3 regions of the Streptomyces sp. NPDC028928 genome follow, and region 2 is predicted to be linked to each of the others. Evidence: riboswitches for the same ligand, from Rfam matches in the RefSeq annotation. Region 2 holds a riboswitch; each other region holds the start of a gene.

Region 1 (9,654 bases), on a different contig from region 2:
TACTGGCCCTGCCCCGGGGCGGTGTGGTGGTCGCCCGCGAGGTCGCCGACGCGCTCGAAGCGCCCCTGGACGTGCTCGTCGCCCGCAAGATCGGCGCACCGTCCCACGAGGAGGTCGGCGTCGGCGCGCTCACGGGCGACGACCCTCCGCTCTTCGACACCGGCGCCCTGGAACGGCTGGGGCTCAGCGAGAGCGCCCTGGCGGACGTGGTGGCGCGCGAGCGGGCGGAGGCGCGTCGCCGGGAGGAACTGTACCGGCGGGGCCGGCCCGCTCCGGACCTGCGCGAACACACCGCGATCGTCGTGGACGACGGTCTGGCCACCGGCTCCACCGCGCGAGCCGCGCTGCGCCGCGTCCGCCGCGAGTCGCCCGAGCGTGTGATCCTGGCCGTGCCGGTGTGTTCGCCCGAGGCGGCCGGTCTGCTGCGCGGGGAGGCCGACGAACTGCTGTGCCTGTGCCGGCCGGGCACCTTCCTCGCCGTGAGCCAGTGGTACGAGCGCTTCGACCAGGTCACGGACGAGGAGGTGCTGCAGGCGCTGCGGGAGGACTGATCACGCCGTCACACGCCGACGGGCCAGGTCTGTTCCTCCCGGCTGTCCGCGGCCAGGGGGTGGAGCGGGGTGAGCGCCCGGGTGCGGTCGAGGTAGCAGAAGGCGTCGTAGCGCTGGGCGAGGACGGTGGGCACGTAGTTGGCGACCTGCTCGACGTGCGGCCGGTAGACCACGCCGATCGCGCGGTGACCGTGCTCCTCGTGGAACCACTCGGCCGCCCGGCCGGCGGCCGGCGGATGCTGGAGCTGCACGTGGGGAAAGACGAACAGGGCCCGCTCGTCCGGCAGTGCTTGGTGCAGCAGGTCCTCCAGGCTGCCGGAGTGCGCCGGCGGCACGTCCATGATCCGCGGTACGCCGCCCCAGGCGTCCGCGGCGAGCACGGTCCCGGAGTGCGCGCCGAACCCGACCAGGACCACGCCCTTGCCCATGTGGCGTTCGCGCACCAGCTGGCCGACGTTGACCATGCCGGTGTCGGCCATGTCCGTGGCGCGTGCGTCGCCGATGTGGGTGTTGTGCGCCCACACCACCGCCTTGGCGCCGGGGCCGTGGTGGTCCATCAGCCGGTCCAGGGTGTCGGCCATGTGGTGGTCGCGGATGTTCCAGGACTGGGGCCCGCTGTCGACCATGGCCCGGTAGTAGCTCTCGGCTCCGGCCAGCACCTCGGCGTTCTGCCGGGCGGCGAACTCCGCGAGCGAGCCGTCCCCGGCGCCCGTCCCCGCGGACCGCCGCCGCAGCTCGGTGAGCAGGGAGACGACCTGCGGCTCACAGCCCTCGGGGAGGTACCGCGTGGACATGGCGTACGACTGCGGTTCCCCGGCGTACGGCTCGAAGCAGCGGTACGCCTCCAGGGCGGGCTCCACGCGGTCGGGGTCGTGTTCGCGCAGGTGGGCGAGCACCGCGTGCAGCGACTCCCAGAGGCTGTAGACGTCCAGCCCGAAGAAGCCGACACGCCGCTCGGGCGGCAGTGGCTCGTTGTGCCGGCGCAGCCAGCGGGTGAACGCGGCGACGTCGGTGTTGCCCCACATCCACGTGGGCCAGCGGCTGAAGCCGGCCAGCACCTCGCCGGGGTCCTCGGGCGCGCCCGGCGCGGCGACCACGGAGCGGTGCACGGCCTCGCAGTCCGGCCAGTCGCCCTCCACCGCGACGAAGGAGAAGCCCTTCTCCTGGATGAGCCGGCGCGTCAGCATGTCACGCACCTGGTAGTAGTCGGCGGTGCCGTGGGACGCCTCGCCCAGCAGCACGTAGCGCGCGTCGCCGATGCGCTCCATCAGCGGGTCGAGCGACGCCCGGTCTGTCAGCGGGAGGGCCTGGCTCCGGATGCCGGCCTGGTGGATGTCGGGCACGGCGTACCCCCATTTCCGCGGGTGCGGCACCGGGTTCCCGGCGCCTCACGCGCCGAAACGCGGGGAGCGCGCGAGGGCCGGGTCAGCGGGCGCAGCCGACGTCCAGCACCTCGATGGTGTCGCCGTGGACCGTGTACACCAGCCAGCACCACTCCCCGAACGCGGCCGCCAGGTCCGGTGCGTGCGTCCGGGCGTCGTGGGTGACCGCGTCGATGAGCGTGATGATCTCCTCGTGCGTGTCGTCCGGCACGTCGAAGAGCACGTTGGCGGCCCTCTGGATCATTTCGATTCTCATGGCACCCCCCGGACGAGCAGGAGCGGTACGGTCCGGCGAAGCCGGATGGTGCGGGCTGCGTCCCACGGCCGGGCAGAGCCCACAGGACCACCGTAAACCCACCGGGCCCGGGTCATGGACGGGTGTGCACCGCCGTTCGCTGTGCGCGTGGCAGCCGGACCCGGAAGACCGCGCCGCCGTCCCGGGCGTCGGCGAGGGTGAGGGTGCCGCCGTGGTGGCGGACGACATCGCGGGCGACGGCGAGTCCGAAGCCGGCACCGCCCTCGTCGCACGGCGACCGTGAGCGTCACGGTGTCCGGTGTCGCGGTCACCGACACGGTGACCGCGGTGGAGGCGTGCCGCTGGGCGTTGTCGAGCAGGTTGCCCAGCACACGGGCGAGCCGGCCGCGGCTGCCGCGGACCTCCGGCGCGGTGCCGGTGGTGGTGACGGCGGGGGTGACGCGGTCGGCCGGCGCGCGCCGGGCCACCTCCTCGCGCACCAGCGCTCCGAGGTCGACCAGCCCGTCGGCGGGGCGTTCGCCGGCGTCGAGGCGGGCCGGCAGGAGCAGGTCGGCGGCCAGGTGCTGGAGCCGTACGACGTCGTGCAGCAGGTCGGGGACGTCCAGCAGCCCGGGGTGCCGAGTTCGGCCTGAAGCAGGCCGCCGCCAGGGCCACGACGTCCGTGCCGGGCACGGTCACCGCCGTGGAGCTGAAGGGCGGCCGGGGCAAGCCGGCCTGGCAGATCGACGTCACCGACGCGCGGGGCACCGGGCACGAGGTCACCGTCGACGCGTCCGACGGCACGGTCACCCGGCCTCGGACCGACCAGGACGACGACGCCGACGACGCGGCCCGCACCACGTCCCCGAAAACCGGCATCACCAGGGCCGTGAACACGGCACTCACCGCAGTCGCCGGCACCGCGACCGCCGCCGAACTGAACGACGACCACGGCAGGCCCACCACCTGGCAGATCGACGTCACCGACGCGCGGGGCACCGGGCACGAGGTCACCGTCGACGCGGGGACCGGCAGGGTCGCGGCCATGGAGACCGACGACGACCACGACGAGGACTGACGGCACAGCCCGGGCGGCCCCCGGCGGCTGCACGGCCGATCCGTCGGGGGCCCGTGGGCGCGTGCCGTGTCGCCGGCTACCGGTCGGCGGGCTGGAAGCCGCGCAGGCGCAGGCTGTTGCCGACCACGAAGACCGACGAGAAGGCCATGGCCGCGCCCGCGATCATCGGGTTGAGCAGCCCCGCCGCGGCCAGCGGAAGCGCGGCGACGTTGTAGGCGAACGCCCAGAACAGGTTGGACCTGATGGTGCCCAGCGTCCTGCGGGCGAGCCGGATGGCGTCCGCCGCGACCCGCAGGTCCCCGCGGACGAGGGTGAGGTCGCCGGCCTCGATCGCGGCGTCCGTGCCGGTGCCCATGGCCAGGCCCAGGTCGGCCTGGGCGAGGGCCGCCGCGTCGTTGACGCCGTCGCCGACCATGGCCACCGAACGCCCCTCGCCCTGAAGGCGCTTGACCACGTCCACCTTGTCCTGCGGCAGCACCTCGGCGATCACGTGCTCGGGGTCGATGCCCACCTCGGCGGCCACGGTCTCGGCGACGGCCCGGTTGTCACCGGTCAGCAGGACGGGGGTCAGCCCGAGGGCGCGCAGCCGGCGGACGGCCTCCGCGCTGGTCTCCTTGACGGCGTCGGCGACTTCGAGGACCGCGCGGGCCTCCCCGTCCCAGGCGACCGCGACGGCCGTACGACCGACCGCCTCGGCGGCGTCCTTGGCGCGGCGCAGCCCGGCCGGCAGGGACAGGGCCCACTCGGTGAGCAGCTGCTCCCGCCCGACGAGGACGGCGTGTCCCTCGACGACGCCCTGGACCCCGAGTCCGGGGACGTTGGCGAAGTCCTCCGGGACGGGCAGCGTGCCGGTCCTGGCGGCGGCTCCGGCGGCGACGGCCTGGGCGATGGGGTGCTCGGAGGAGTGCTCCAGGGCACCGGCCAGCCGCAGCACGTCCGTCTCGGCCGTGCCCTCGGCGGTGTGGACGGCCAGCAGGGTCATCCGGCCGGTGGTGACGGTGCCGGTCTTGTCCAGGACGATGGTGTCGGCCTTGCGGGTGCTCTCCAGGACCTCGGGGCCCTTGATGAGGATGCCGAGCTGCGCGCCGCGCCCGGTACCGACCATCAGCGCGGTCGGGGTGGCCAGTCCGAGGGCGCAGGGGCAGGCGATGATCAGGACGGCGACCGCCGCGGTGAAGGCGGCGGTGAGTCCGGCGCCGTTGCCGAGCCAGAAGCCCAGGGTGCCGAGGGCGAGGGCGATCACGACGGGCACGAAGACGCCGGAGATCCGGTCCGCGAGCCGCTGGGCGGCGGCCTTGCCGTTCTGGGCGTCCTCCACGAGCTTCGCCATCCGGGCGAGCTGGGTGTCGGCGCCGACCCGGGTGGCCTCCACGACCAGGCGTCCGCCGGCGTTCAGCGTGGCACCGGTGACGGCGTCGCCGACGCCGACCTCGACGGGGACGGACTCGCCGGTGAGCATGGAGGCGTCCACGGCGGAGGAGCCCTCGATCACCCTGCCGTCGGTGGCGATCTTCTCGCCGGGGCGGACGAGGAAGCGGTCGCCGGTCCTCAGCTGTGCGACGGGCACGCGTTCCTCGCGGTCGCCGCGCAGTACGGTGACGTCCTTGGCGCCCAGTTCCAGCAGGGCCTTGAGCGCGGCGCCCGCCCTGCGCTTGGAGCGCGCCTCGAAGTACCGGCCGGCCAGGATGAAGGCGGTCACCCCGGCGGCGGCCTCCAGGTAGATGTTCCCGGCGCCGTCGCTGCGGGCGATGGTCAGCTCGAAGGGGTGGGTCATGCCGGGCGTGCCGGCCGTGCCGAAGAACAGCGCCCACAGCGACCACAGGAACGCGGCCGCCGTACCGACCGAGATCAGCGTGTCCATGGTGGCGGCGCCGTGCCGGGCGTTGGTCCAGGCGGCCTTGTGGAACGGCCAGGCGGCGTACGTCACCACGGGCGCCGCCAGTGTCAGCGACAGCCACTGCCAGTACTCGAACTCCAGTGCCGGGACCATCGCCATCGCGATCACCGGCAGGGCGAGGACGACGGCGGTGGTCAGCCGCTGCCGCAGGGGCCGCAGCTCGCCGGCCTCCTCCTGGGCGGGACCGGTGCCGGGTTCCGTCTCGGGGCGGACCGGCTCGGGTTCGCGCGCGGTGTAGCCGGTGGCCTCGACGGTGGCGATCAGGTCGGCGACGGCTATGTCCTCGCGGAAGGTGACCTTGGCCTTCTCGGTGGCGTAGTTGACGGTGGCCTCGACGCCGTCCATGCGGTTGAGCTTCTTCTCGATGCGGGCGGCGCACGAGGCGCAGGTCATGCCGCCGATGGCCAGTTCGACCTCGGCGGCACCGGAGGTGGTGGTGGACATGTCTGCTCCTCGCAGCTCCTTCGCATACCCCCTGGGGGTACCTGACAACGGCTCCACCATATACCCCCCACCTGTATGCGGCGCAAGGTGTGTCCGGATGCTAGGTTCGCGGGGGCGGGCCAGGGGGCCGGGCACCGCCGCCCATGACACCGGCCTCACCGCGCCCGCATGACCCACCCGTGACAGGAGCGACCGCGTGACCAGCCGAGTCCTGTTCGTCTCGCCCGGCATGAGCGCGTCGCTGCGGCAGGCCCGCTTCGACGACGGCGGGTCGCTCGACGAGGGCGGCACGGCGCGGGCCCGTGCGGCGGCCGGGTCGCTGCCCTCCGCGGGCCGTGTGCTGGTCTCCCCCAGCGTGCGGTGTACGGAGACAGCCTCGGCCCTGGGCCTGGAGGGTGTGCCGGCACCGGAGTTGGCGGGGCTCGATGTGGGCCGCTGGCGAGGCCGCACCCTGGACGAGGTGGGGGCCGTCGAGCCCGAGGCGGTGGGCCGCTGGCTCACCGACCCCGGCTGTGCGCCGCACGGCGGCGAGTCCGTCCAGGACCTGTGCGGGCGGGTCGCGCGCTGGCTCGCCGGCGCCCAGGCCGTGGAGGGCCGTACGCTCGCCGTGGTCGAGCCGGAGGTGGTGCGGGCCGCGGTGGTGGCGGCGCTGGGCGTGCCCGCCGAGGTCTTCTGGCGCCTCGATGTGCCACCGCTGACCGTGACCGGACTCAGCGGCCGGGCCGGGCGTTGGAATCTACGGCTGGGACGTCCGCTGTCCGCGCCGGAGCCCGACTGACCTTTCGAGACGGGTGGTTCAGGAGGCCGGGTTCCGGTGTCGGCGGAGCAGCGCCGCCAGCGCGCAGCGCAGGCATGCCGCCTCGGTGCCACCCTCCGCGGACGCGGCGTCGGGGCAGGCCGGCTCCGGCCGCTGGGCCTCTTCGCGGCAGGCGTCCCCGCGGGTGTCTATCAGCGTCTGAAGGTCGCGCAGGAGCCGTTCGGTGCGCTTCGCCTGCTGGGCGAGGACCCGCACCCGGGCGCTCTGGCCTCCGATCTGCCGTCGGCTGGCGACCAGCCGCTCGTACTCCTCCGGGGTGAGGGCGACCGCTTCGCGGCCGCCGAGGGTGATGCGGCGCGGCTGGGGGTGTCTGGCCACTCGGTTCCTCCGCTGATCGCCGGTGTCCGGGGAACGCCAGAGGGCCCCCGGATGGTTCCGGAGGGCCCTCTGTTGTCCGGAAGGAGTCAGCGCGCGGCCGGGACCGCTCCCCTCCTCGCGGCCGGCTCCGGCCTCGGGTTCACCAGCCGCTCCGCCAACTCGCCGAAAGCGAGGCCGAATCCGCCCCACAGGACGGCCTGGACGGCCAGCGCGGACAGGCGGAACCGCCACAGCAGGGTGGCCGGGAGGTCGCTCGGCACCTCGTTGACGACCGGGAGGAACGCGTAGGCGAGGCCGATGACGACGGCGAACGCGGCCACCGCGGCCACGGTCGCCCACCAGGTGCCCAGGACGGGTGCCAGGCGCTTGCCGAGGAGGGTGGCGCCGACCGCCAGCAGGACGCCGAGCAGCATCATCAGGAAGTACAGGGTGGTCCGCTTGCCGATGGTGTCGGGGTCGCCGACCGACGGCGGGTTGGCCGGGTACTTCAGGAACGGCACGACGTACACGGTGAGCAGCGCGCAGCCCGACAGCAGCAGCGCGGTCGCCCGCGGGCCGAAGCGGCCGACCCGGCCGAGCGCGAAGCAGAAGGCGAGTGCGGCGATGCCGCCGAAGGCGACCCCGTAGACTAGGACGCCGGTGGCGAGTCCCGCGGTGGACTGCAAGGAGCGCGAGACGACTTCCACCTCGTGCTCGTGGGCGTGGGCGTCCTCGAAGCCGATCGCCTTGTCGACGTTCGGTTCACCGAGGAAGTAGGCCGCGATCAGGGCGAGCACGCCGGCCGCGAGGCCGGCGAGCATGCCCCGTACGAGAAGGTTCCGTACGGTTGCGGAATTCATGAGTGAGCGGAGTCCCCTCGCGTCAGTGGCAGGGGAAACCGAGCAGATGGCGGGCGTCGTGCACCCATTCGTGGACGTCCGTGCCGTTGAACACGGAGGTGGCGCCCTGCTCGGCGCCGACGAAGTAGAGCAGGACCAGCATCAGGATGCCGAAGAAGACCGCCCAGGGAGCTACCGCCTTCAGCGGCAGCTTGGCGGGGACGGCGGGAGTGGTGGCTGTCGGCTGGGCGACGGTCTGCGCCATGGCAGAACCTCCTCTGGGAGTTCGCGTCCCATCTCGGTGGTGCACAGGACGACGGCCACGGGTCTGACTCACGAACACCCTTGCGGGTGGCGCATACAGTGGCGCGACCGTGCCGGATTCCCACCGGCTTCCGTCGTACCGTCGTCGATATCGCAGAGACCGTACCGCGCGACCGGCCTCCGGCCAAGACCGCCTCCGGCCGGGTGATCTTCCTCTCGTGCCGGACGGAGGACTGCCGGGAAAGGCGTGCCTGCCGGGGAAGGCGTGTCCGCCCCAGGCTCAGGGTTCCCCGTGCCGGCGCGGGGGCGTGAAGGCGTACAGGTCGAGGATGTCCGGGCGCGGTGCCACGCCGGGGCCGCCGGCGCGCACCCAGCCGACGATGTCCTCGGTCGCCTCCGGGTCGTTGACGAGCCCCAGCCAGACGGGCCGCGCGCCGGCGGCCCGGCCGGCCGTGGAGGGCTGTACGACGATGACGTTGGCCTGGTCGCACACGTCGAGGCAGTCGGAGATGCGCACGGGCACCTCCGCCCGCAACCGCGCGGTCTGCGCCGCGTGGTCGCCGGTCACCTTGGGGCTGCCGCAGCAGCAGTCCCGGCACACGACGACCCGGCAGGGCACCGGTGCGCCCGCTGTCCCGTCCGTCGGCCTTTCGGACACGCCCACCCATCCCCTCCCCGGCAGATCCGGGCGATCCGGAAGGTCCAGGAGACCCCGGGATACCCGGGGGACCCGGGAGATCCGCCCCGCCGTCTCCTCACGTCGCGGTCATCATGTCATCCCCGGGTGACACCCCCGTCACCCGGACCCACCGTACGGAAGGGGCTACGGCGTCACGGCGCGAGCAGCAGCACGTTCGCGCGGGACTTGGCGGCCTCGTGACGGCGGGCTACGTCCTGCCAGTTGACGACCTGCCACATCGCCTCGATGAAGTCCACCTTCTGGTTGCGGTACTGCAGGTAGAAGGCGTGCTCCCAGGCGTCGAAGACCAGGATCGGGGTGGCGCCCTGGCCGACGTTGCCCTGGTGGTCGTAGACCTGCTCCACGATCAGGCGCCCGCTCAGCGGTTCGTGGGCGAGCACGCCCCAGCCCGAACCCTGGGTGGTGGCCGCGGCCTTGGACAGCTGGGTCTTGAAAGCGGCGAAGGAGCCGAAGGACTCCTTGATCGCCTCGGCCAGCTCGCCCACACCGTCGGCGGCCAGGGGCTCGCCGCCGCCCTCCTTCGGGCCGGTCATGTTCTGCCAGTAGATGCTGTGCAGGATGTGCCCGGAGAGGTGGAAGGCCAGGTTCTTCTCCAGCCCGTTGACGGAGCCCCACGCCTCCTTCTCCCGCGCCTCGGCGAGCTGCTCCAGGGTGTCGTTCGCGCCCTTCACGTAGGCCGCGTGGTGCTTGTCGTGATGCAGCTCGATGATCTCCGGGCTGATGACCGGCGCGAGCGCCGAGTAGTCGTAGGGAAGCTCCGGGAGCGTGTACAGCGCCATGTCCAACGTCCTCCGACATTATTGCGAATGACTTGCAGGTGCACGTTAACAGCAGGAGATTCTGACTGCCGATCAGCCCTTGGTCCTAGGACCCGCCTCGCCCCCCGACACCCCGGTCGGTCGCGGATCACTCTCACGAGGGATGGGCGCCGTCACCCGAAATGAGTAATGACGGAGCGTGTATCCCTTGTCCCCACTGGGTCGTCCCCCGTTCGGAGTTGCAGCCGTACGAGGGACATGAGTCCGTTGGTGTCGTGTCCTTCCGGCTCTCACCACAGGAGGAGACAGTGGGCACCAACGACAAGGGCCAGACGGCCGACAAGCTGAGCGTCGTTTTCGCGGTCCGTGTGATCGAGGGCGGCGAGCAAGGG
Region 2 (9,654 bases):
ACCGAGCGCCAGGACGGCGACGAGGAGGCCGGCGGCGGCCCGGCGGAGGAGGGCGGGGGCGCGGGGGTCGGGGCGGGGGCCGGGCGGCCCGTTCGGGGAGGGGAGGGCTGTGGCGGTCCGGCGGGGGCGGGGGCCGTGTGGTGGAAGCGCCACCTTGCCCCCTCTCGGTCTCCACCGTCCGGATCAGGCGCCGAGCGTAGTCACCGCCGGCCGGGTCGGCGGGGTGTCCTGGCAGGTGCGGACGGGATGTCCCCCGTTCGGCGGTTCGCCCGGCGGCGGGGGATCGGGCACGTTCCGCCGAGGCGTTGTCAGTGGCGGCTGCCAGACTCGGAAACGCACGGCGGAACCGATGCACGAAGGAGTGATCGGCATGGCAGACACGGGTGGCGGCGCACGGCCGGGCATCTGTCCCACGCTGCTGTACGCGGACGCCAGGGCGGCGATCCGGCAGCTGACGGAGGCGCTGGGCTTCACCGAGCTGTCGGTGTACGAGACGGCGGACGGCAAGGTGATGCACGCCGAGCTGGTCCAGGGCAACGGCGCGGTGATGATCGGCTCCAAGGGCCGCGGCGGCCTCTTCGACACGGCGATGAAGGACGCGGGACCCGCCGGGGTGTACGTCGTGGTGGACGACGTGGACGCGCACCACCAGCGGGCCGTGGAACACGGGGTGGAGATCCTGATGCCCCCGACGGACCAGGACTACGGCTCGCGGGACTACATGGCCCGGGACGCCGAGGGCAACATCTGGAGCTTCGGGACGTACGCGCCCGACATCGGCGTCTGAGCCCCTCCCCCGCCGCCCGGGCTCCGGCTCATCCCCCGGTGTGCACCTGGAAGGCGGCCCGGCGGACGGCCTTGGCCAGCGCCGGGTCGGGGTGCGCGGCGGCGAGCGCGACCAGGACCTGCACGGTGCGCGGGTGGCCGACGGCGCGGACCTCGTCGAGCAGCTGGGGCACGGTGGGCTGCACCGCGGACTCCAGATGCCGGACCAGCATCGGTGCCTCGCCGTGGTCGGCGACGGCGGCGGCGGTGTCCACCCACAGCCAGGTGGCCTCCTCACGGGTGAGCACCTCGTGGGCGTCCTCCGGGTCGACGCCGTCGTGCTCGGCGAGCCACAGCAGCGCGTACGGCCGCAGCGCCGGCTCGTCCACGACGGCCCGTACGTCGGGCTCGGCGGGGGCACCGACGACGCGCAGCGCCTCGAAGGCCAGGCCGCGCAGCAGGGCGTCGTCGCCGCGGGCGGCGCCGATCAGCTCGGTGACGGCGCTGCCGACGGGGCGGGCGGCGAGCCAGGCGCGGTACTCGGCGCGGGCCGCGTTGGGGCGGAGCTGGGCGCAGCCGCGGAGCATGTCCTCGGCGGACTGCTCGATGTTGCCGGCGGGGCTCTGCGCGGCGACGCAGATCTGCTCCAGCTTGACCCAGACCGCCCAGCTGCCCAGCGGGGTGAGCGTGGCCTGGCCGTCGCCGTAGGTGAGGGCGCCGACGGAGGCGAGGGCGCTCAGCGCCCAGTCGAGCAGCGGGGCGAGCGGGGCGCCCTCGGCGGGTACCGGGTCCGCCGGGGCCAGGGGTCCGGCGGGCTCGCCGGTGCCGGGCTCGTAGGAGACCTCGCAGCGTTCGGTGCGCAGTTCGGTGACCCGCTGCTGGAGCAGGTCGAGCAGCTGCTCGACCGGGACCGGGCCGGCGGACAGCTGGAGGAAGGAGAGCACCTGGGGCATGGCCGAGACGACCTCGGCGACGGCGGCCGGTTCGTGCCCGTCGGGTTCCGGGCAGGCGAGCGACCAGGCGTCGAAGAGGGCGACCCAGCCGCGCAGTACGGCACTGTCGTCGCGGTCCCAGGCGCGCAGCCGCCAGCCGGGGCGCGCGCTGTCGCCGTGCACCTCGACGAGTCCGGCGAGGCGGGCGGTGTCCCAGTCGGCGCGGACCTGAGCGGTGCTCAGGCCCAGCTCGGCGGCGGCGCGTTCGGCGGTGGCGGCGGAGAGGGTGGCCTTGCCGTCGGTGGTGGCACCGGTGCGGCCGGGGCCGAGTGCGGCGTCGGCCCAGCGGGCGACGCGAGCCGCGCCGGCCAGCCTGGTGCGGGCCATTCCGGCCAGTTCGGCCGGGGCGGGTGTGCCCTCCGGCGGCCGGGGTGCGGGGCGCTGCGGGCGCCGCTGGTTCACAGCTCTGGGGGCGGCGGCCAGGGGTCGCGGTCGGACGAGTCGGAGCCTGGAGTCGCGCGGGATACGGGACGTCACGGGTGCAGTCTTCCGGTTGACGGTCCGAAAACCCAAACGGAATGTCACGGCGGGCTACCGGACTGGCCAATGCACGGGGTACGGGTCGGGCCGGAGCGACCCGATCGCGCCATACGTACGACATGAAACGGAATGCTTCGTGCCGGTGTCGGCCGGATGCGGTCCGGGTGTCACATCAGCGGGGTCAGGAACCGGCGCAGCCGTTCCTCGTACTCCTCGGGGTCCACGTTCCACATGGCTCCGTGCGGGGCGCGCGCGACGGTGTGCAGGGCGACGATGTCGGCGCGGCGGCCGGCGAGCCGGCGGGAGAACTCGAAGGGGGCGACCTGGTCGTCCGGGCCGTGGATGACCAGGGTGGGGACCCGGAGCCGGGCGGAGTCGGCGGTCCCGGCGACGCGGTCGGCGTGCAGTCCGGCCCGCCCCTGCGCGGCCCGCACGGCGAGCGGCAGCAGCGGCGGCGGGGTGTGCCGGGCCCGGGCCAGCGCGCGCAGCGTGGCCTCCCAGCTGAGCACCGGCGAGTCCAGGACCAGCCCGGCGACGCGGTCGCGGACGGCGGAGCGCTCGGCGGCGCGCAGGGCCATGGTGGCGCCGGTGGACCAGCCGAACAGGACGACCCGGCGGGCGCCGTGGCGGAGGGCGTAGCGGATACCCGCCTCGACGTCCCGCCACTCGGTCTCGCCGAGGTGGTTCAGCCCGTCCGGCGGGCGCGGGGCACCGAGGTCGCCGCGGTAGGCGAGGGCGAGGACCGGCAGGCGGCGGCCGTGCAGGAAGCCCATGACGTTCAGGGTGTGTTCCCGGGTGGTGCCGAGGCCGTGCACGGCGATCACCCAGGTGTTCCGGTCGCCGGGCAGGAACCAGGCGGGCAGGGCGCCGAGTTCCCCGGGCACGTCGACGTCGGCGTGGTCCAGGCCGAGGGCGGCGCCGGGGTCGCCGACGTACAGGTTCGGGGTGAGCCACACCGCGTCGCCGGGGGCGAGGGCGCCGTGGGTGACGCGTTCCAGGCGGCGCACGACGGTGTCGGCGGTGTGCTCGGCCGTCTCCAGGACGGGGCCGACGATCGCGTGGGAGCCGTCGCCGGCGAGGCCGTAGGTGCCGGGGCGCAGGGCGGCCAGGTCGCGGGTGAGTGTGATCCGCCCGGCGGCCGTGCCGTGCACGGTCAGGCGGGGCTCGGTGGGCAGCGGACGCCCCGCGGGCGCCTTGAGCGCGGCGTCGCTGGCGAGCCGGCCGGCGACCACGGAAGCCGTGCCGGCTGCCAGGGCGGCGGCGAGTGCGGTGGCGGTCGCCTTTGCAGTGCGCACGGGTCCAGTGTCGGCGCGGGCCGGGCCACCGGCCAGCGGAAGGGGGAGCCGCCGGGCACCGGTGCGGTGGAGCGGGGGGAGCCGGCTCGCGCCGGCGCGGTGCAGCAGGGCGAGCGGGGTGGGCAGGGGTCGGGGCGGGTTGCTGCGGGGCAAGGGGTCACCTCCGTTGGCCGTACCCCTTCAAGCGTTCCCCGGCCTGGGCCAGTTGTGCCTCCGTAAGCAGGGACGGTGTCAGGCCCGGCACCGAGGACGCCGTCAGCCACAGCCGGCACATCCACTCCAGCTGGGCGGTGCGGTCGTAGGCCTGGTCGAGGGTGGCGCCGTGGGTGATCGTGCCGTGGTTCTGCAGCAGGCAGCCGGAGCGGCCGGCGAGGGCGCGGAGCATGTTCTCGGCCAGTTCGTCGGTGCCGTAGGTGGCGTAGGGGGCGACCCGTACGGGGCCGCCGAGGGCGCCGGCCATGTAGTGGACGAGGGGCAGCTCGGGCACGAGCGTGGAGACCGCGGTCGCGTGCACGGCGTGGGTGTGGACGACGGCACGGGCGTCGGTGGTGCGGTAGACGGCGAGGTGCATGGGCAGTTCGCTGGTCGGCACGAGCGTGCCGAGCACCTGGCGTCCGGTGAGGTCGACGCCGGTGATGTCGGCGGGGGTGAGCCGGTCGTAGGGGACGCCCGAGGGGGTGACCAGCACCAGGTCGCCGATGCGGGCGGAGACGTTGCCGGAGGTGCCGACGACCAGTCCGTCGGCGACGGTACGGCGCGCCGTCGCGACCAGTTCCGCCCAGAGCCGTGCCTCGTCCTGGTGTTCGTCTTCCGTGTGCAGCAGCGGTTCAGCCATGCGGTGATCCTGCCAGCCGGGGCTGCGGGAGCGGGTGGGGCGGCGGCTTCCGCCCGGAAACCGTGCGGCCGAACGGGCGAATTTTACGGCGAAACACCTGAAACCGCACCAAATCAGTGCGTACGGGTGATCATCGGGCTTTTCAATGGTCCCTCTTGCCCACTGGACGACCGCTGCCGCCCGCGAGGGGAGGGCGTCCGCCGTCCGCCACCCCGGAGAGACGCATGGCCCGTGAACGCACCCTCGTCCGCCGCCGCGCCGCGGTTCTCACCGCGGCCACGGCGGCCCTCGCCCTCGCGGGCCCCGCACCCGCGTCGGCCGCACCGACGGACCCCGTCGTCCCGCCATCGGCGGGATCACCGGCGCCGACGGGATCGCCGGAGGCGGCCGGGATCCTGGAGGCGGCCGGAGCGTGGGGGGCCACCGGAGCATGGGAGGCCACCGGACTGCTGAGGCCGACCGGACTCGCGGAGACGGCCGGACTCACGGAGACGGCGGGACTCACGGAGACGGCCGGGCTGTCGCAGTCGGCCGGGCAGGCGGAGACGGCCGGGCAGGCCGGGGCCGCCGGAACACCAGAGGCCGCCGCGGCGCCGGAAGCACCCCCAGCACCGGAGGCCGCCGCAGCGCCGGGAGCCGCCGGGACGCCGAAGACCGGTGCCGGGCTGCCCCGGGGGCACGACGTGTCGTCGCATCAGAAGCGGGTCGGCTGGGCGGCCGCACGGGCGAAGGGGGCGCGGTTCGTGTACGTCAAGGCGACCGAGTCCACGGACTACCGCAACCCCTACTTCTCCGGACAGTACGGCGGCGCCCGCAAGGCCGGCCTGATCCGGGGCGCGTACCACTTCGCGCGGCCGGACCGGTCCTCCGGGGCCCGGCAGGCCGCCTACTTCGTGCGGCACGGCGGGGACTGGCGGGCGGACGGCTGGACCCTGCCGCCCGCGCTGGACATCGAGTACAACCCGTACGACGCGCAGCACAAGTGCTACGGGCTGGGCCGGAAACGGATGGTCCGCTGGATCCGGTCGTTCAGCGACGAGATCAAGCGGGAGACCGGCCGCCGCCCGGTGATCTACACCACAGCCCAGTGGTGGAGGCTGTGCACCGGGAACAGCCGCGCCTTCTCCTCCTCTCACGCCCTGTGGATCGCCCGTCACGGCACCTCGCGGCCGGGCGCCCTGCCGGGCGGCTGGCGGTACTGGACGTTCTGGCAGTACGGCACCAAGGGCCGGCTGCCGGGTGACCAGAATCTCTTCAACGGCCCCCTGAGCCGGCTGCGGATCCTGGCCCGGGGCCGCTAGCCAAGGGGCGCCTGGGCCGAGAGAGCAAAGCGGAGTCTCGTACGCGCGTTACTGACACCCTCACGCCCGCCTCAGTTCATCTTCCGTTCACCCAGGTTGCCTACGTTCGTCCAGCCAATGACCTCGAACGATTGCCTGGGTAAATGGAAAGCTTCTCGCTGATCCTCGCGATAGTGGTGGTAACCGCTCTCGCGTTCGATTTCACGAACGGTTTCCACGACACCGCGAACGCGATGGCCACCACCATCTCCACAGGCGCCCTGAAGCCGAAGATCGCGGTGACCATGTCCGCCGTCCTCAACCTTGTGGGCGCCTTCCTCTCCGTGGAGGTCGCGAACACGATCTCCAAGGGTCTCGTCGACGAGACCGGCATCCGTCCCGAGGTCATCTTCGCCGCCCTGGTCGGCGCGATCCTCTGGAACCTGCTGACCTGGCTGGTGGGCCTGCCCTCCAGCTCCTCGCACGCCCTGATGGGCGGCCTGGTCGGCGCCACCGTCGCCTCCGCCGGCTTCGGCGCCGTCCACGGTGACGTCCTGGTCACCAAGGTGCTGCTCCCGGCCGTCGCCGCGCCGGTCGTGGCGGGCCTCGCCTCGCTGCTGGCCACCCGGTTCTCCTACGGCATCGGCGGCACCGCCGACGGCGAGGCCACCCGCAAGGGCTACCGCGCCGGCCAGATCGCCTCCGCCGGCCTGGTCTCCCTCGCGCACGGCACCAACGACGCCCAGAAGACGATGGGCATCATCACCCTGGCCCTCGTCGCGGGCGGCTCGATCGCCCCCGGCTCGAACCCTCCCACCTGGGTGATCCTCTCCGCCGGCCTGGCCATCGCGCTCGGCACCTACATCGGCGGCTGGCGCATCATCCGCACCATGGGCAAGGGGCTGACCGACCTGGAGCCGCGCCAGGGCTTCGCCGCGCAGACCAGCGCCGCGACCGCCATCCTGGCCTCCTCCCACCTCGGCTTCTCCCTCTCCACCACGCATGTCGTCTCCGGCTCGGTGATGGGCGCGGGCCTGGGCCGCAAGGGCGGTGTGGTCCGCTGGTCCACCGCGACCCGCATGTTCATCGCCTGGGCGCTCACCCTCCCGGCCGCCGCGCTGGTCGGCGCGGGCGCCGAGGCCGTCACCGACCTGGGTGACTGGGGCACCGCCGTCGTCGCCGTCTTCCTGGTCGCCGCGTCCGCCGCGATCTGGAAGATCTCCCGCCGCGAGGTCGTCGACCACACCAACGTGGTCGAGGAGACCACGGAGCCCGTCGGTGTCGTCACCGCCGCCATCGCCGCCGTGACCCCGCCGCCCGCGGGCACGATCACCGAGGACCTGACGGCCACCATCCCCGCCCCGGCCACCGAGCCGGCCCCCGCCGCCGCCCCGGCCACCCCGCCGGCCGCCGCGGTCTGACCCCGAGCACACGGTTACTGAAGGAAGCATCCCCATGAAGATCGACTGGGCGGCCCTCGGCTCCGTCTTCGGCGTCAGCCTCGGGGTCACCGTGGCCCTGGTGACCCTGTTCACCCTCGGCATCGCGGGCCTGAACCGGCGCGAGAAGGCCGTGGCACAGGGTGGCTCCGCCGCCCTCGCCGTCACCGGCGCCTACCTCTGCTTCGCGGCCTGCGCGGCGGCGGTGGCGTACGGCATCAACCTGATCGTGGCCAAGGCCTGACCACACCCACAGAGGCTCCCCCGCGCGTGTCGCGCGGGGGAGCCTCTGCCGTACTCCGGCAGACCCCGCACACCCCACGGTGTGGGGATCGGCACACTCTCCCCACGCAGGTCAAAGGCAAGTTGACGGCCGTTCCGGGCGCGTGGTGGACTGCCCAGGCCATGTACGGCGGCAGGAGAGGAAGCCGGTGCGAATCCGGCGCGGTCCCGCCACTGTCACCGGGGAAGAACCCCCCGGGAGCCAGGAACTCTCACCGCCGATTCACGTCGAACCAGGGCGCGGACACCCTGAGTGAGGACACATATCGCCATGCTCGGCTGCCGATCGAGGACCAGCACCAGGCCTACCGGGCCCGTTCCTGCGCCCACGGCCGGCTGAGCCGATGGGTGCCGATCGCACATACGCGTACGGCGCCGCCGCCGGCGTCCTCGGTGACCTGCTCCTCGGCGATCCCCGCCGCGGGCACCCGGTCGCCGCGTTCGGCCGGGCGGCCGGGGCCGTGGAAGGCGCGTTGTGGCACGACCACCGCGGCTGGGGCGCCCTGCACACCGCCGTGTGCGCCGGTGGCGCCGTCGCTCTCGGCGCATTCGCCGCGCGTGCCGTACGCCCCTCCCGCACCGCCTCCGTGGCGCTGACCGCCGCCGCCACCTGGGCCGTGGTCGGCGGCACCTCGCTCGCCCGCGAGGCCCGCACCATCGGACGCGCCCTCGAGGCCGGGGACGTCGAGGCCGCCCGGGCCCGGCTGCCCCATCTGTGCGGCCGGGACCCGCAGGCGCTGGACGCCGACGGTATCGCCCGGGCCGTGGTCGAGTCGGTCGCCGAGAACACCTCGGACGCCGTGGTCGGCGCCCTCGTCTGGGGTGCCGTGGCCGGGGTCCCGGGGCTCCTCGGGTTCCGGGCGGTCAACACCCTGGACGCGATGGTGGGTCACAAGTCCCCCCGTCTGCGGCGCTTCGGCTGGGCCTCCGCCCGCCTCGACGACGTCGCCGGCTGGCCGGGGGCCCGGCTGACCGCCGTGCTCGCCGCCGCGGCCGGACCGGATCCGCGGGGTGCCCTGCGCGCCTGGAAGGCCGACGCGCGCAAGCACCCGAGCCCCAACGCCGGTCCCGTGGAGGCCTCCTTCGCGGGTGCGCTCGGCGTACGCCTGGGCGGGACGCTCTCCTACGGCGGCCGTACCGAACACCGGCCCGTGCTCAACGGCGCCGCCGGACGGCCGGTCCGGGTCACCGACATCGACCGGGCCGTACGGCTCTCCCGCCGTGTCGGCCTGCTCGCCCTCGCCGGCACGCTCGCCGCACGCCGGCTCCTGAAAGGACGCGGGAAGTGAACGGTGGTCTCCTCGTCGCCGGCACCACCTCCGACGCCGGCAAGAGCGTCGTGACGGCCGGCATCTGCCGCTGGCTGGTACGCCAGGGTGTCAAGGTCGCGCCGTTCAAGGCGCAGAACATGTCGTTGAACTCGTTCGTCACGCGCGAGGGCGCGGAGATCGGGCGGGCTCAGGCGATGCAGGCGCAGGCCTGCCGGCTCGAGCCGACCGCGCTGATGAACCCGGTGCTGCTCAAGCCCGGCGGCGAGCAGAGCAGCCAGGTGGTGCTGCTCGGCAAGCCGGTGGGCGAGCTGAGCGCACGCGGGTACCACGGCGGGCGCCAGCAGCGGCTGCTCGGCACGGTGCTGGACTGCCTGGCCGAGTTGCGGGGCACGTATGACGCGGTGATCTGTGAGGGGGCGGGCAGTCCGGCCGAGATCAACCTCCGGCGGACGGACATCGTCAACATGGGCATCGCGCGCAATGCGCGACTGCCCGTGCTCGTCGTCGGCGACATCGACCGCGGGGGCGTGTTCGCGTCCTTCTTCGGGACCGTCGCCCTGCTCTCGCCGGAGGACCAGGAGCTGGTCGCCGGGTTCCTGGTGAACAAGTTCCGCGGCGATGTCAGCCTGCTGGAGCCCGGGTTGGACATGCTCCAGGGCCTGACCGGGCGGCGGACGTACGGCGTGCTGCCCTTCCGGCACGGGCTCGGCATCGACGAGGAGGACGGGCTGCGTGTCTCGCTGCGCGGCACGGTCCGCGAGTCCTCCGTCACTCCCCCGGTCGGCGAGGACGTGCTGCGGGTCGCCGTGTGCGCGATCCCGCTCATGTCCAACTTCACCGATGTGGACGCCCTGGCCGCCGAACCGGGCGTCGTCGTGCGGTTCGTGGACCGCCCGGAGGAGCTGGCGGACGCCGACCTCGTGGTGGTGCCGGGCACGCGCGGAACGGTACGGGCCCTGGAGTGGCTGCGGGAGCGCGGGCTCGCGGACGCGCTCGTACGCCGGGCCGCCGAGCA
Region 3 (9,654 bases), on a different contig from region 2:
GTCCAGCTGCGGATACGCGGACACCGCGATCAGCAGAGCCCGCCGTCGCCCGGCGCCCATCGTGCTCGTACTCCCCTCGCTCCGGGCCGACTTGACGGTCCGCCACGGCACGGAGCGCGATTATCGCAGAGGAGCGAGTCCGCCGGGCCAAAGTCCTCCTGAGTCGCCTACAACCCTTGCGCACCGCCGGTTGTCTCCTCTTCGGCCCCATCCGACCGTTCCCCGGGAGATCCGGACGTGAAGCACTCCCTGCGGGCAGGCACCGCCCTCGCCGCCCTGCTCCTCGCCGGCCTGACGCCGCCGCTCCTGTCCGGCACCGCCGCCGCGGCCCCCTCCGGGCTGCCCGGCGACTTCAACGGCGACGGCTACCGGGACATGGCCGTCGCGGCCCCCGCGGCCACCGTGAGCGGAAAGTCGTGGGCCGGCCAGGTGGCCGTGGTCTACGGCACCGCGTCCGGCCTGAACCCCGCCAAGCGCCAGCTGATCAGCCAGCACACCGCGGGCATCCCCGGCGACGCGGAGAAGGACGACGAGTTCGGCGGCACGATCGCCGCCGCCGACCTCAACCGCGACGGCTACAGCGACCTGGTCGTCGGGGCCCCGGAGGAGAAGTCGGGCAGCGCCGAGGACGCGGGCACGGTCGTCATCGTCTGGGGTTCGAAGAACGGCCTGTCGGGCGGTACGACGGTGAAGAACCCGCAGACCCTCTACGGCAGCTACTTCGGCACGAGCATCGCGGCGGCCGACTTCACCGGTGACGGCAAGCCGGACCTGGCGATCTCCGCGCAGAGCGACACGGGCACCTCCAGCTGGCGGATCCGGCTGATCCGCGGCCCGTTCACCAAGTCGGGGGCGACGGGCCGGGTCTCCTCCTACACGCCGGGCCCCGACCGGCCGCAGCTCACCGCGGGCCGGGTCAGCGGCGACACCAAGGCCGACCTGGTGGTCACCGGGCAGAAGCCGAACGGCGAACACCTCGCCACGGCCGTCTACTACAAGGGCACCCCCGACGGCATCAGCAAGGCGGCGAGCCTGCGCACCGCCGGGACGGCCGCGATCGGCGACCTGGACAAGGACGGCTTCGGCGACATCGTCCTCGGCAACCCGATGGACCCGGACCGTGATCCGTCCGGCTCCACCGGCGGCAAGATCCACGTCGTCTACGGCACCTCGTCCGGCCCGAGCGCCACCCGTCGCGTCTCCCTCACCCAGAACACGGCCGGGGTGCCCGACTCCGCCGAGGCGGGGGACGATTTCGGCGAGGCGCTGGCCATCGGCGACTTCGACAAGGACGGCTACGGGGACCTCGCGGTCGGCGCGCCCGGCGAGGGCTTCGGCGACGACACCCACTCCCTGGGGGCCGCCGGCGCGATCACCCTGCTGCGCGGATCGGCGTCCGGGCCGACCACCACGCGCGCGGTGTTCCTGACCCAGGACAGCCCCGGCGTGCCGGGTGCCGTGGAGGGGGCCGACGGCTTCGGCCAGACCCTGCTCGCCTCCGACGTCAACCGCGACGGCCGGGCGGACCTGACGGCCGTCGCCGGCAACGAGAACGACCCCGAGGGCGCCCTCTGGCACCTGCCCGGCGCCGCCGGCACGCTGTACTCCACGACCGCGTCCACCACGTTCGGCCCCACGAAGGTGGGTCTGCCGGCGGGCACGTACACGGCGTTCGGGTACCACCTGGCGGGCTAGGGCCTGTCCGACCAGCCCTTGAGGGGTCTACTCCTCGTCGGAGGTCCGCACCGGAGTGGTGCGGCCGGGCTCGGGCAGCTCGGCCAGTTCCGCGCGGACGAGCAGGACGTCGCCGATGAAGAGGTCGTAGACCAGGATCCCGATCGCACCGCCGATCAGCGGCCCGACGATCGGGATCCACCAATAGGCGCTGAAGGAGCCGGCGACGCTTCCCGGGAACGCCAGGCCGTCCCAGCCCGCCGCGAAGGTGAACAGGCGCGGACCGAAGTCGCGGGCCGGGTTGATGGCGTAGCCGGCGTTGGCGCCGTAGGACATGCCGATGGCGGCGACGACGAAGCCCACGACCAGCGGCCCGAGGTTGGCCTTCACGGCCTGGTTGCGCAGGTCGATGACGGCGGCGATCAGCATGAGCAGGAAGGCCGTGCCGACGATCTGGTCGATCAGCGGTCCCCAGATGCCGCCGTGGAAGTACGCAGCGGGGAAGGTCGCGAAGATCGAGAAGGTGGCGTTGGTGTGCCCGTTCACCTTGGGTCCCGGTGCGGCCTGGTCGTAGGCGTTGATCGCGTTGTGGTAGACGAGGTAGACCAGGGCGGCGCCGGTGAGGGCGCCGACGACCTGCGCGAACCAGTACGGCAGGACCTTGGCCCAGGAGAAGCCGCGGCGGATGGCCATCGCCAGGGTCACCGCCGGGTTGAGGTGGGCGCCGCTGACGCCGCCGGCGACGTAGACGCCGAACACGACGGCCAGGGCCCAGCCCCAGGTGATGAGCAGCCAGTCGCCGGCCGCGAGGAAGATCGTGGTGGGGGTCGCCGCGCGGCCCGAACCGGGCAGCGCGGCGACCGCCATCGCGACGACACCGCAGCCGAAGGAGATGAGCACGAAGGTTCCGAGGAACTCCGCCAGGCACTCGCCCAGCAGTCCGCCCCGGCTTCGGAGACGGGACGGTTTGACGAGCGCAGGGATGTCCACAGCCATGGAGGCCCCCTCTGAAGAGAGCAATGCGGCCAATGTCACCATATTGGCTCACAAATCCACTCCTCGCAGGGCGGCCGTCCCCCACCACCGCTCAGCCCTGCACGGGCAGCCCCGGATGCGTGGCGAGGTGGACCAGGTACGCGACCGCGGCGGCCGTGCCGATCAGCGACCGCACACCACCGGCCAGCAGCCGACGGACACCGCGCCGAGCCAGACCGCGATCTCCGCCCCGCCGGGTCGCCGCTCCGTCACCCGTGCCTCCTCCGCCTCCTCCACGCCGGGCATCGAAGCAGGCGCGGCCGCCGGGCCCCGCGGCGGGTCAGCCCGCGAGGTCATCGGCGTAGTGGCGGAAGCCGTGACGGTCTCGGTGGAGGGTCCACAGGGTCTCGGCGAGGACGTCCGGGTCCTTGCGGGCGTGGCCTGCCGTGATGGCGCCCGGGATCACCAGCTGGGCGACGTGGATGCCCTCGCCGGCCAGCCGGTCGTGCAGCAGATGGCCGTACGCGCTCTCCGCGGCGAAGGCGATCGAGGTGCCGGCCCGCTCGGGATGGGGGACGGCGGCGCTCCCGCCGTTGACGAAGAGGATCGTGCCGCGCCCGAGCCGCCGCATCCCCGGCAGCACCTGCTGCACGGCGGCCACCGGCCCGTACACGGAGAACTCGATCGGCCCCACCAGATCCCGGTGCCCGGTGTCCAGCACGGGCCGCATGAAGTCCCGGTGCGGCACGGGGCTGTACTGCAGCACCTCCACGGTCCCGAGGGCGTCGGCCAGTTCCCGCAGCGCCACCGCCAGTTCCTCGGGCCGGCGCACATCGGCGGTGAAGCCGCGCGCGGTGATCCCCTCGGCCGCGAGCCCGTCGGTGATCACGTCCAGCCGGCCCCGGTCCCTGGCGACCAGCCCGACGGCGAACCCCTCCCGCCCGAACCGCCGTGCGACGGCGGCCCCGAGCCCCGGCCCGGCTCCCACGATGGCGACACTGCTCATGCCGGACATCCGTACCGCGCGGGCCGCCGCCTCACACCCTCGGGCCGTCAGGCCGTCCGGCTCAGGCCATCCAGAAGAACACCGCCGTCATACGCTTCTCCGCCAGGGTCCGGCCGAAGTAACCGGTGGCGCTGTGCACCAGGTTGGCGTGGTACAGCAGCAGCCGGTTGTACTTGTGCGGGACGCGGACGTCCTCCTCGAAGGCGTCCGCGGTGACGTAGCGGGTGCCGAGGGCCTCGACGAGGTTGGTGTGCGGGGCCTGGACGACGTTGCCGCCGAGCCGGCCGCCGGGCAGGGACTGGCGGTAGAAGCTGGTGCCGCAGTCCTTGGGGACGTCCGGGTTGAGGTAGAGCACGGCCGCGTACCGGCACAGGGCGCGGGAGTCGGTGTGCGGGCGGGGCTCGCTCTCGCCCTCGCCGACCACCTGCACGCAGTTGTGGTTGAGGGTGCCGCCGCCGGGCGCCTGCTGCACCCACAGCTCCTTCGCCCCGGTCGCCTTCCTCACCAGCCGCTCGATCCGGGCGAGTTCCCCCGGCTCCAGACCGGGCATGGCGCGCAGGCCGGGCCAGGTCTCGGAGGTGTACGGGTACCCCTCGACCCAGTCGTCCTCGGCCAGACACCGCTGCCGTACCGCGTCGACGTCCGGCAGGACGTCGTCCAGCACCCAGTAGTCACGGCCCTTGGTGGGCTTGCGGTAGGGCAGGACGGGCAGCGCGGCAGGGGGACGGGGCGGCGGTTGCGGGGACATGCGGCGAATCTAGGCGGGCGCCGGGTCTGCCTTCTCCCGCGCGGAGGTCAACCTTCTGCCCAGGAGCGGCCAACCTTTGGCCAACGGGCTAGGGCAATTCTTTACTCGCCACCGCTGAGACGAACCGCCTCCGCGTCCGTACTGCTGTGCGTCCGAACCATGGGCGGATCACCAGGCAGGAGGAACGGTGCGCTTTTCGCGGAACGCGACGGGAACTGTCTTCGTGGGCGGTGCGATGGCCCTGACCCTCGCGGCCCTCGCCTACCCCGGCATGCTCGGCCTGGACAAGGTCTCCAGTGCACAGGACCGCGTGATCGCCAACACCCAGTGGGGACCGCTCACCGAACAGGACCGGGACTTCGTGGTCAAGGTGCGGGCGGCCGGCCTGTGGGAGTACCCGGTGGGGCAGATCGGGCTGCAGAAGGGCAGTTCGAAGGCGGTGATCACGGCCAGCCAGCACCTGATCGACGGACACGCGGCGCTGGACACCACCTGCCGCAAGATCGCGCCCATGCTGAACATCACGCTGCCCAACGTGGCGAGCCCGCAGCAGGAGGGCTTCGTGAACACGCTGAAGTCGGAGAGCGGCAAGCAGTTCGACACGGACTTCGCCAACATCCTGCGGATGACGCACGGCTCGATCTTCAACACGGTCGCGAAGATCCGGTCCACCACCAAGAACTCCCTGGTGCGGGCCCTCGCCGACCAGGCCAACGACACCGTGCTGGACCACATCACGGTGATGGAGAAGACGGGTCTGGTCGACTTCGACCAGACCCTGTTCCAGCAGACCACCCCGCCCAAGCTGCCCAACTCCGACCTGACCCCGCCGCCCCCGGCCGCCGGCCAGCCGGAGGTGGTGCTCACCCCGCCGCCGACCGCCACCTCCACCCCGGTGGACATCAACGGCATCGCCGGCGGCGGGAACTCGGTCCCGGGTCCCAGTCCCTCGGCCGGCTAGGCCAGCCACACCGTGGTGTCCGGCGGCAGCACCCTTCCGTCGGGCAGCGGGGTGCTGGTCAGCAGGACCTCGCCCGGCGGCAGCGGTACCGGCGCGGTGCCGAGGTTGGTGACGTTGCGCCAGCCCTCGGTGCGGCTGAAGTCCAGTACGGCCGCCGGTGCCTGCGGGGTCCAGGACAGGGTCTCGCCCGCCAGCAGCTTGCGGCGCAGCCGCAGGGCCGTGCGGTACAGCTCCAGCGTGGAGCCCTCGGCGCCGGTCTGCGCCTCGACGGCGTAGGCCGCGAAGGACGCGGGCTGCGGCAGCCAGGAGGCCCCGGGCCCGAAGCCGTAACTGGGTCCGGTCGTCGTCCACGGCAGCGGCACCCGGCAGCCGTCGCGGCCCTTGCGGACATGGCCGGTCTGCTCCCAGATCGGGTCCTGGAGCACCTCGGCGGGCAGGTCGGCGACCTCGGGCAGGCCGAGTTCCTCACCCTGGTAGAGGTAGGCCGAGCCGGGCAGCGCCAGCATCAGCAGGGTCGCGGCCCGGGCCCGGCGCAGCCCGGCCGCCGTGTCGACCGCGGGCGCCGCGCCGTCGGCGAGCAGCCAGGCGGCCGGATCGGTGCCGGCCGGCAGCATCAGCCGGGAGGCGTGGCGTACGACGTCGTGGTTGGACAGCACCCAGGTGGCGGAGGCCCCGGCCGCCCGGGCCGTGGCCAGCGAGCCGGTGATGACGTCCCGCAGTTCCTCGGCGTCCCAGCGTGCCTCCAGGTACTCGAAGTTGAAGGCCTGGCCGAGTTCGTCGGGCCGGGCGTACAGGGCGCGGCGGGCGCCCGGCACCCAGGCCTCGGCGACGGCCATGCGCGGCGGGGTGTAGGCGTCGAAGATCTTGCGCCAGTCGCGGTAGATCTCGTGGACCTCGTCCCGGTCCCAGTACGGGTGGCTGCCCGGCGGGACCAGGGGCAGCGCGTCCTCGCCGGTCGCGCCGATGTCGCCGACGTCCCGCAGCGGCTCGGTGAGGTCCTTGGCCAGGCCGTGGGCGACGTCGACGCGGAAGCCGTCCACGCCCCGGTCGGACCAGAACCGCAGGGTGGTGCGGAAGTCGGCGCGGACCTCCTCGTTGTCCCAGTTGAGGTCGGGCTGTTCGGGGGCGAAGAGGTGGAGGTACCACTCCCCGTCGGGCACCCGCCGCCAGGCGCTGCCGCCGAACACTGACTGCCAGTCGGTGGGCGGGAGTTCGCCGTGCGCACCGCGGCCGGGCCGGAAGACGTACCGGTCCCGGGCGGCGGAGCCGGGTCCGGCGCGCAACGCCTCCTGGAACCAGGGGTGCAGGTGGGAGGTGTGGTTGGGGACGATGTCCACGACGACCTTGAGGCCGAGCCGGTGCGCCTCGGCGACCAGGGCGTCGAAGTCGTCCAGGGTGCCGAGGCGTTCGTCGACCCCGCGGGGGTCGATGACGTCGTAGCCGCCGTCGGCGAGTTCGGAGGGGTAGAAGGGGCTCAGCCACAGGGCGTCCACGCCGAGCGTGGCGAGGTGGCCCAGCCGCTGGGCGATGCCCCTGAGGTCGCCGAGGCCGTCTCCGTCGGCGTCGGCGAAACTGCGCGGATAGACCTGGTAGATGACGGCCTGGCGCCACCAGTCGGGGTTTCTGGGTGAGAGGTCCGGCGAGTGGTCTGCCATACGGGCTCCCCTGGGACGGACGACAGTACGGAATCTGTATCTGTCCACCTTGCCCGGAAAGGCAACCTTTTCGCGGGTGGTCAGGCCGTGCAGTGCCCCAACAGGCCCTGTGTCCGCGCGTCACCGGTGGCGGGGACCGCCTGTGATCTTGGATACCTGCGCGGGTGCGCAGCTATGCGGGAAACCGCGTGCCCCTCTACGGTGGGCGGGCCGTGGTGCTCGGGAAGTCGATGCAAGGTCGACGCGGCCCTCGCCACTGTGATCGGGGAGTTCCCGTTCCGTCCGGCACACCGCCGGGCCACTGGTCCTACGACCGGGAAGGCAGGGACGGCGGACGCGGCACCCGTAAGCCAGGAGACCGGCCACGGCAGCTCATGAAGTGATCCACGAGGTGCTGGAGCATGAACCGATGGCCGATGCCGCAACCTTCCGCTGGCGACGCGAGGACACCGTCAAGACGGCGGGCCTGATGGCGGTGATCGTCGCCCTGCACGTCGTGGCCTTCGGGATCCTCTACCTCCTCGTCGCCCCCCGGCACTACAAGGTCGGCACCGACGTCTTCGGTGTCGGCCTCGGCATCACCGCCTACACCCTCGGCATGCGGCACGCCTTCGACGCCGACCACATCGCCGCCATCGACAACACCACCCGCAAGCTGATGGCCGACGGCAAGCGGCCGGTGTCGGTGGGCTTCTGGTTCGCGCTCGGCCACTCCAGCGTCGTCGTCCTGCTGGCGCTGCTGATCGCGGGCGGCACCTCGCTGGCCGGCAAGGTGATGAACGAGGGCTCCACCACCCACCAGGTGCTCGGCTTCCTCGGTACGACGATCTCCGGCACGTTCCTCTACCTCATCGCCGCCCTGAACCTGGTCGCCCTGGTGGGCATCCTGAAGGTGTTCCGGGCGATGCGCGCGGGCGCGTACGACGAGCAGGAGCTGGAACAGCACCTGGACTCACGGGGCTTCATGAACCGGATCCTCGGCCGCCTCACCAGGTCCGTCTCCCGCCCCGGCCAGATGTACCCGCTGGGCTTCCTCTTCGGCCTCGGCTTCGACACGGCCACCGAGGTCACGCTGATGGTGATGGCGGGCTCCGGCGCGGCAGCCGGCCTGCCCTGGTACGCGGTGCTCTGCCTGCCCCTCCTCTTCGCGGCCGGGATGAGCCTGTTCGACACCCTGGACGGCACGTTCATGAACTTCGCCTACCAGTGGGCGTTCGCCAACCCCGTCCGCAAGGTCTTCTACAACCTCGCCATCACCGGCCTGTCCATCGCCGTCGCCTTCTTCATCGGCACCATCGAACTGGTCGGCGTCCTGCACGAGAAGTTCGCCCTGCACGACGCCGTGACCGGCTGGATCGCCGGCCTCGACCTCGACAACGTCGGCTACCTCATCGTCGGCCTGTTCGTGGTGGTGTGGGCGGCGGCGCTGACGTACTGGCGACTGGCCCGCGTGGAGGAACGCTGGTCGGCCCCCGCCACGCCCGCCGACTAGCGTTCCACCGTCTCCAGGTACAGCTTCACGTACCGGTCGACGTCGACCTCCAACGCCACGTCGACCAGCGCCCGTTCGCGGCCGCCCTCGTGGATCTCCGACTCGCCCAGCCGGGGCCGGCGGTCGACGATGGTCTGGCCGCGGGTCGGGCCGGGGGCGAGGGAGACCTCGACCGGGAGGAGGCTGGTGGTGATGCCCTGCGGGTCGGCGACCGCGCACACCGCGCCCGCGTCGCCGAGGCCGCCCGCCTCCTCGGCCTCCGGCGGCTCGCCCTGGTGGGCCGGCCGGTGGGCGAGGAGTTCACCGGCCAGGCGGGTGCCGGGCTCGCTGCTCGTCCGCAGCCGGTGCACCTCGTCACTGTCCACGATGACCTGCCGGAAGACGTCCAGGCCGTACATCGTGATCGGCACCCCGGCCGTGAGCAGGATCGCCGCGGCCTCCGGGTCGTGCCAGACGTTGAACTCCGCGACCGGCGTGGCGTTCCCGACCTCCACCGCGCCGCCCATGAACACGATCCGCTCGATGTTCCGGGTCACCTCCGGGTGGGTGCGCAGGAGCAGGGCGATGTTCGTCAGGGGCGCCGTCGGGATCAGGGTGACCGGGCGCGGGGAGGCGAGGATCTCGCGGTGCAGGAGGGTGACGGCGTCGACGTCGACCGGGGTGCGGGCGGGCGCGGGCAGGCCCAGGTCGCCCATGCCGTCGGCGCCGTGCACGGGCGCGGAGCGGGCGGGCTCCAGCAGCGGGCGCTCGGCGCCCCGGGCCACCGGGATGTCGGGGGCGCCCGCCTGCTCCAGCACGGTGAGGGTGTTGCGGACCACGCCGTCCACGTCGGTGTTCCCGGCCACGCAGGTCACCGCACGGAGGTCGAGTCCGGGGTGGCGTACGGCGAACAGCAGGGCCAGGGCGTCGTCGACGCCGGTGTCGCAGTCGATGATCACGGGGATGGGCTGACCGGTCACGGCGGACTCCTTCCGTCGACCCGACCTTAGATCAGTCCCAGAGCGCGGTGCCGCGTGCCGCCACCCGTTCGGCGATGCGCCGCAGGAGTTCACTCCCGGGCAGCGCACCGGGCCGCCGGCCGTCCCGCAGGCGTACGGCGGCCAGCCCGGCGCCGGCCTCCCGGGCACCGATCACCGCCTGGTA

The links. A riboswitch is a leader RNA that binds a small molecule or an ion and turns the genes downstream of it on or off. The one in region 2 is predicted to bind cobalamin.
Region 1: linked by a shared signal. The riboswitch ahead of ACZ4U1_RS37530 (CbtB domain-containing protein) and the one ahead of ACZ4U1_RS39415 (cobalamin biosynthesis protein) in region 2 are both predicted to bind cobalamin.
Region 3: linked by a shared signal. The riboswitch ahead of nicT (Nickel transporter NicT) and the one ahead of ACZ4U1_RS39415 (cobalamin biosynthesis protein) in region 2 are both predicted to bind cobalamin.

The regions. Positions count from the first base shown of each region.
Region 1 is NZ_JBVHVI010000023.1:1,894-11,547, reverse strand. It holds gene ACZ4U1_RS37575 (phosphoribosyltransferase) at 1-551, shown strand, start outside; gene ACZ4U1_RS37570 (erythromycin esterase family protein) at 560-1,894, opposite strand; gene ACZ4U1_RS37565 (hypothetical protein) at 1,977-2,177, opposite strand; partial or broken gene ACZ4U1_RS37560 (sensor histidine kinase) at 2,302-2,806, opposite strand; gene ACZ4U1_RS37555 (PepSY domain-containing protein) at 2,818-3,246, shown strand; gene ACZ4U1_RS37550 (heavy metal translocating P-type ATPase) at 3,323-5,587, opposite strand; gene ACZ4U1_RS37545 (histidine phosphatase family protein) at 5,784-6,365, shown strand; gene ACZ4U1_RS37540 (hypothetical protein) at 6,384-6,722, opposite strand; gene ACZ4U1_RS37535 (CbtA family protein) at 6,809-7,561, opposite strand; gene ACZ4U1_RS37530 (CbtB domain-containing protein) at 7,584-7,805, opposite strand; cobalamin riboswitch at 7,842-7,963, opposite strand; gene ACZ4U1_RS37525 ((2Fe-2S) ferredoxin domain-containing protein) at 8,085-8,462, opposite strand; gene ACZ4U1_RS37520 (superoxide dismutase) at 8,636-9,283, opposite strand; gene ACZ4U1_RS37515 (antibiotic biosynthesis monooxygenase family protein) at 9,571-9,654, shown strand, end outside.
Region 2 is NZ_JBVHVI010000027.1:22,790-32,443, reverse strand. It holds gene ACZ4U1_RS39455 (PQQ-binding-like beta-propeller repeat protein) at 1-153, opposite strand, end outside; gene ACZ4U1_RS39450 (VOC family protein) at 350-787, shown strand; gene ACZ4U1_RS39445 (hypothetical protein) at 816-2,234, opposite strand; gene ACZ4U1_RS39440 (alpha/beta hydrolase) at 2,405-3,532, opposite strand; gene ACZ4U1_RS39435 (class II aldolase/adducin family protein) at 3,690-4,367, opposite strand; gene ACZ4U1_RS39430 (lysozyme) at 4,886-5,668, shown strand; gene ACZ4U1_RS39425 (inorganic phosphate transporter) at 5,812-7,068, shown strand; gene ACZ4U1_RS39420 (hypothetical protein) at 7,103-7,330, shown strand; cobalamin riboswitch at 7,459-7,600, shown strand; gene ACZ4U1_RS39415 (cobalamin biosynthesis protein) at 7,713-8,657, shown strand; gene ACZ4U1_RS39410 (cobyric acid synthase) at 8,654-9,654, shown strand, end outside.
Region 3 is NZ_JBVHVI010000008.1:383,777-393,430, reverse strand. It holds gene ACZ4U1_RS21630 (wHTH domain-containing protein) at 1-60, opposite strand, end outside; gene ACZ4U1_RS21625 (FG-GAP-like repeat-containing protein) at 238-1,695, shown strand; gene ACZ4U1_RS21620 (MIP/aquaporin family protein) at 1,723-2,670, opposite strand; gene ACZ4U1_RS21615 (SDR family NAD(P)-dependent oxidoreductase) at 2,990-3,655, opposite strand; gene ACZ4U1_RS21610 (DUF6445 family protein) at 3,717-4,403, opposite strand; gene ACZ4U1_RS21605 (DUF4142 domain-containing protein) at 4,627-5,364, shown strand; gene ACZ4U1_RS21600 (glycoside hydrolase family 13 protein) at 5,361-7,019, opposite strand; cobalamin riboswitch at 7,216-7,400, shown strand; gene nicT (Nickel transporter NicT) at 7,429-8,511, shown strand; gene ACZ4U1_RS21590 (nucleoside hydrolase) at 8,508-9,470, opposite strand; gene thrS (threonine--tRNA ligase) at 9,502-9,654, opposite strand, start outside.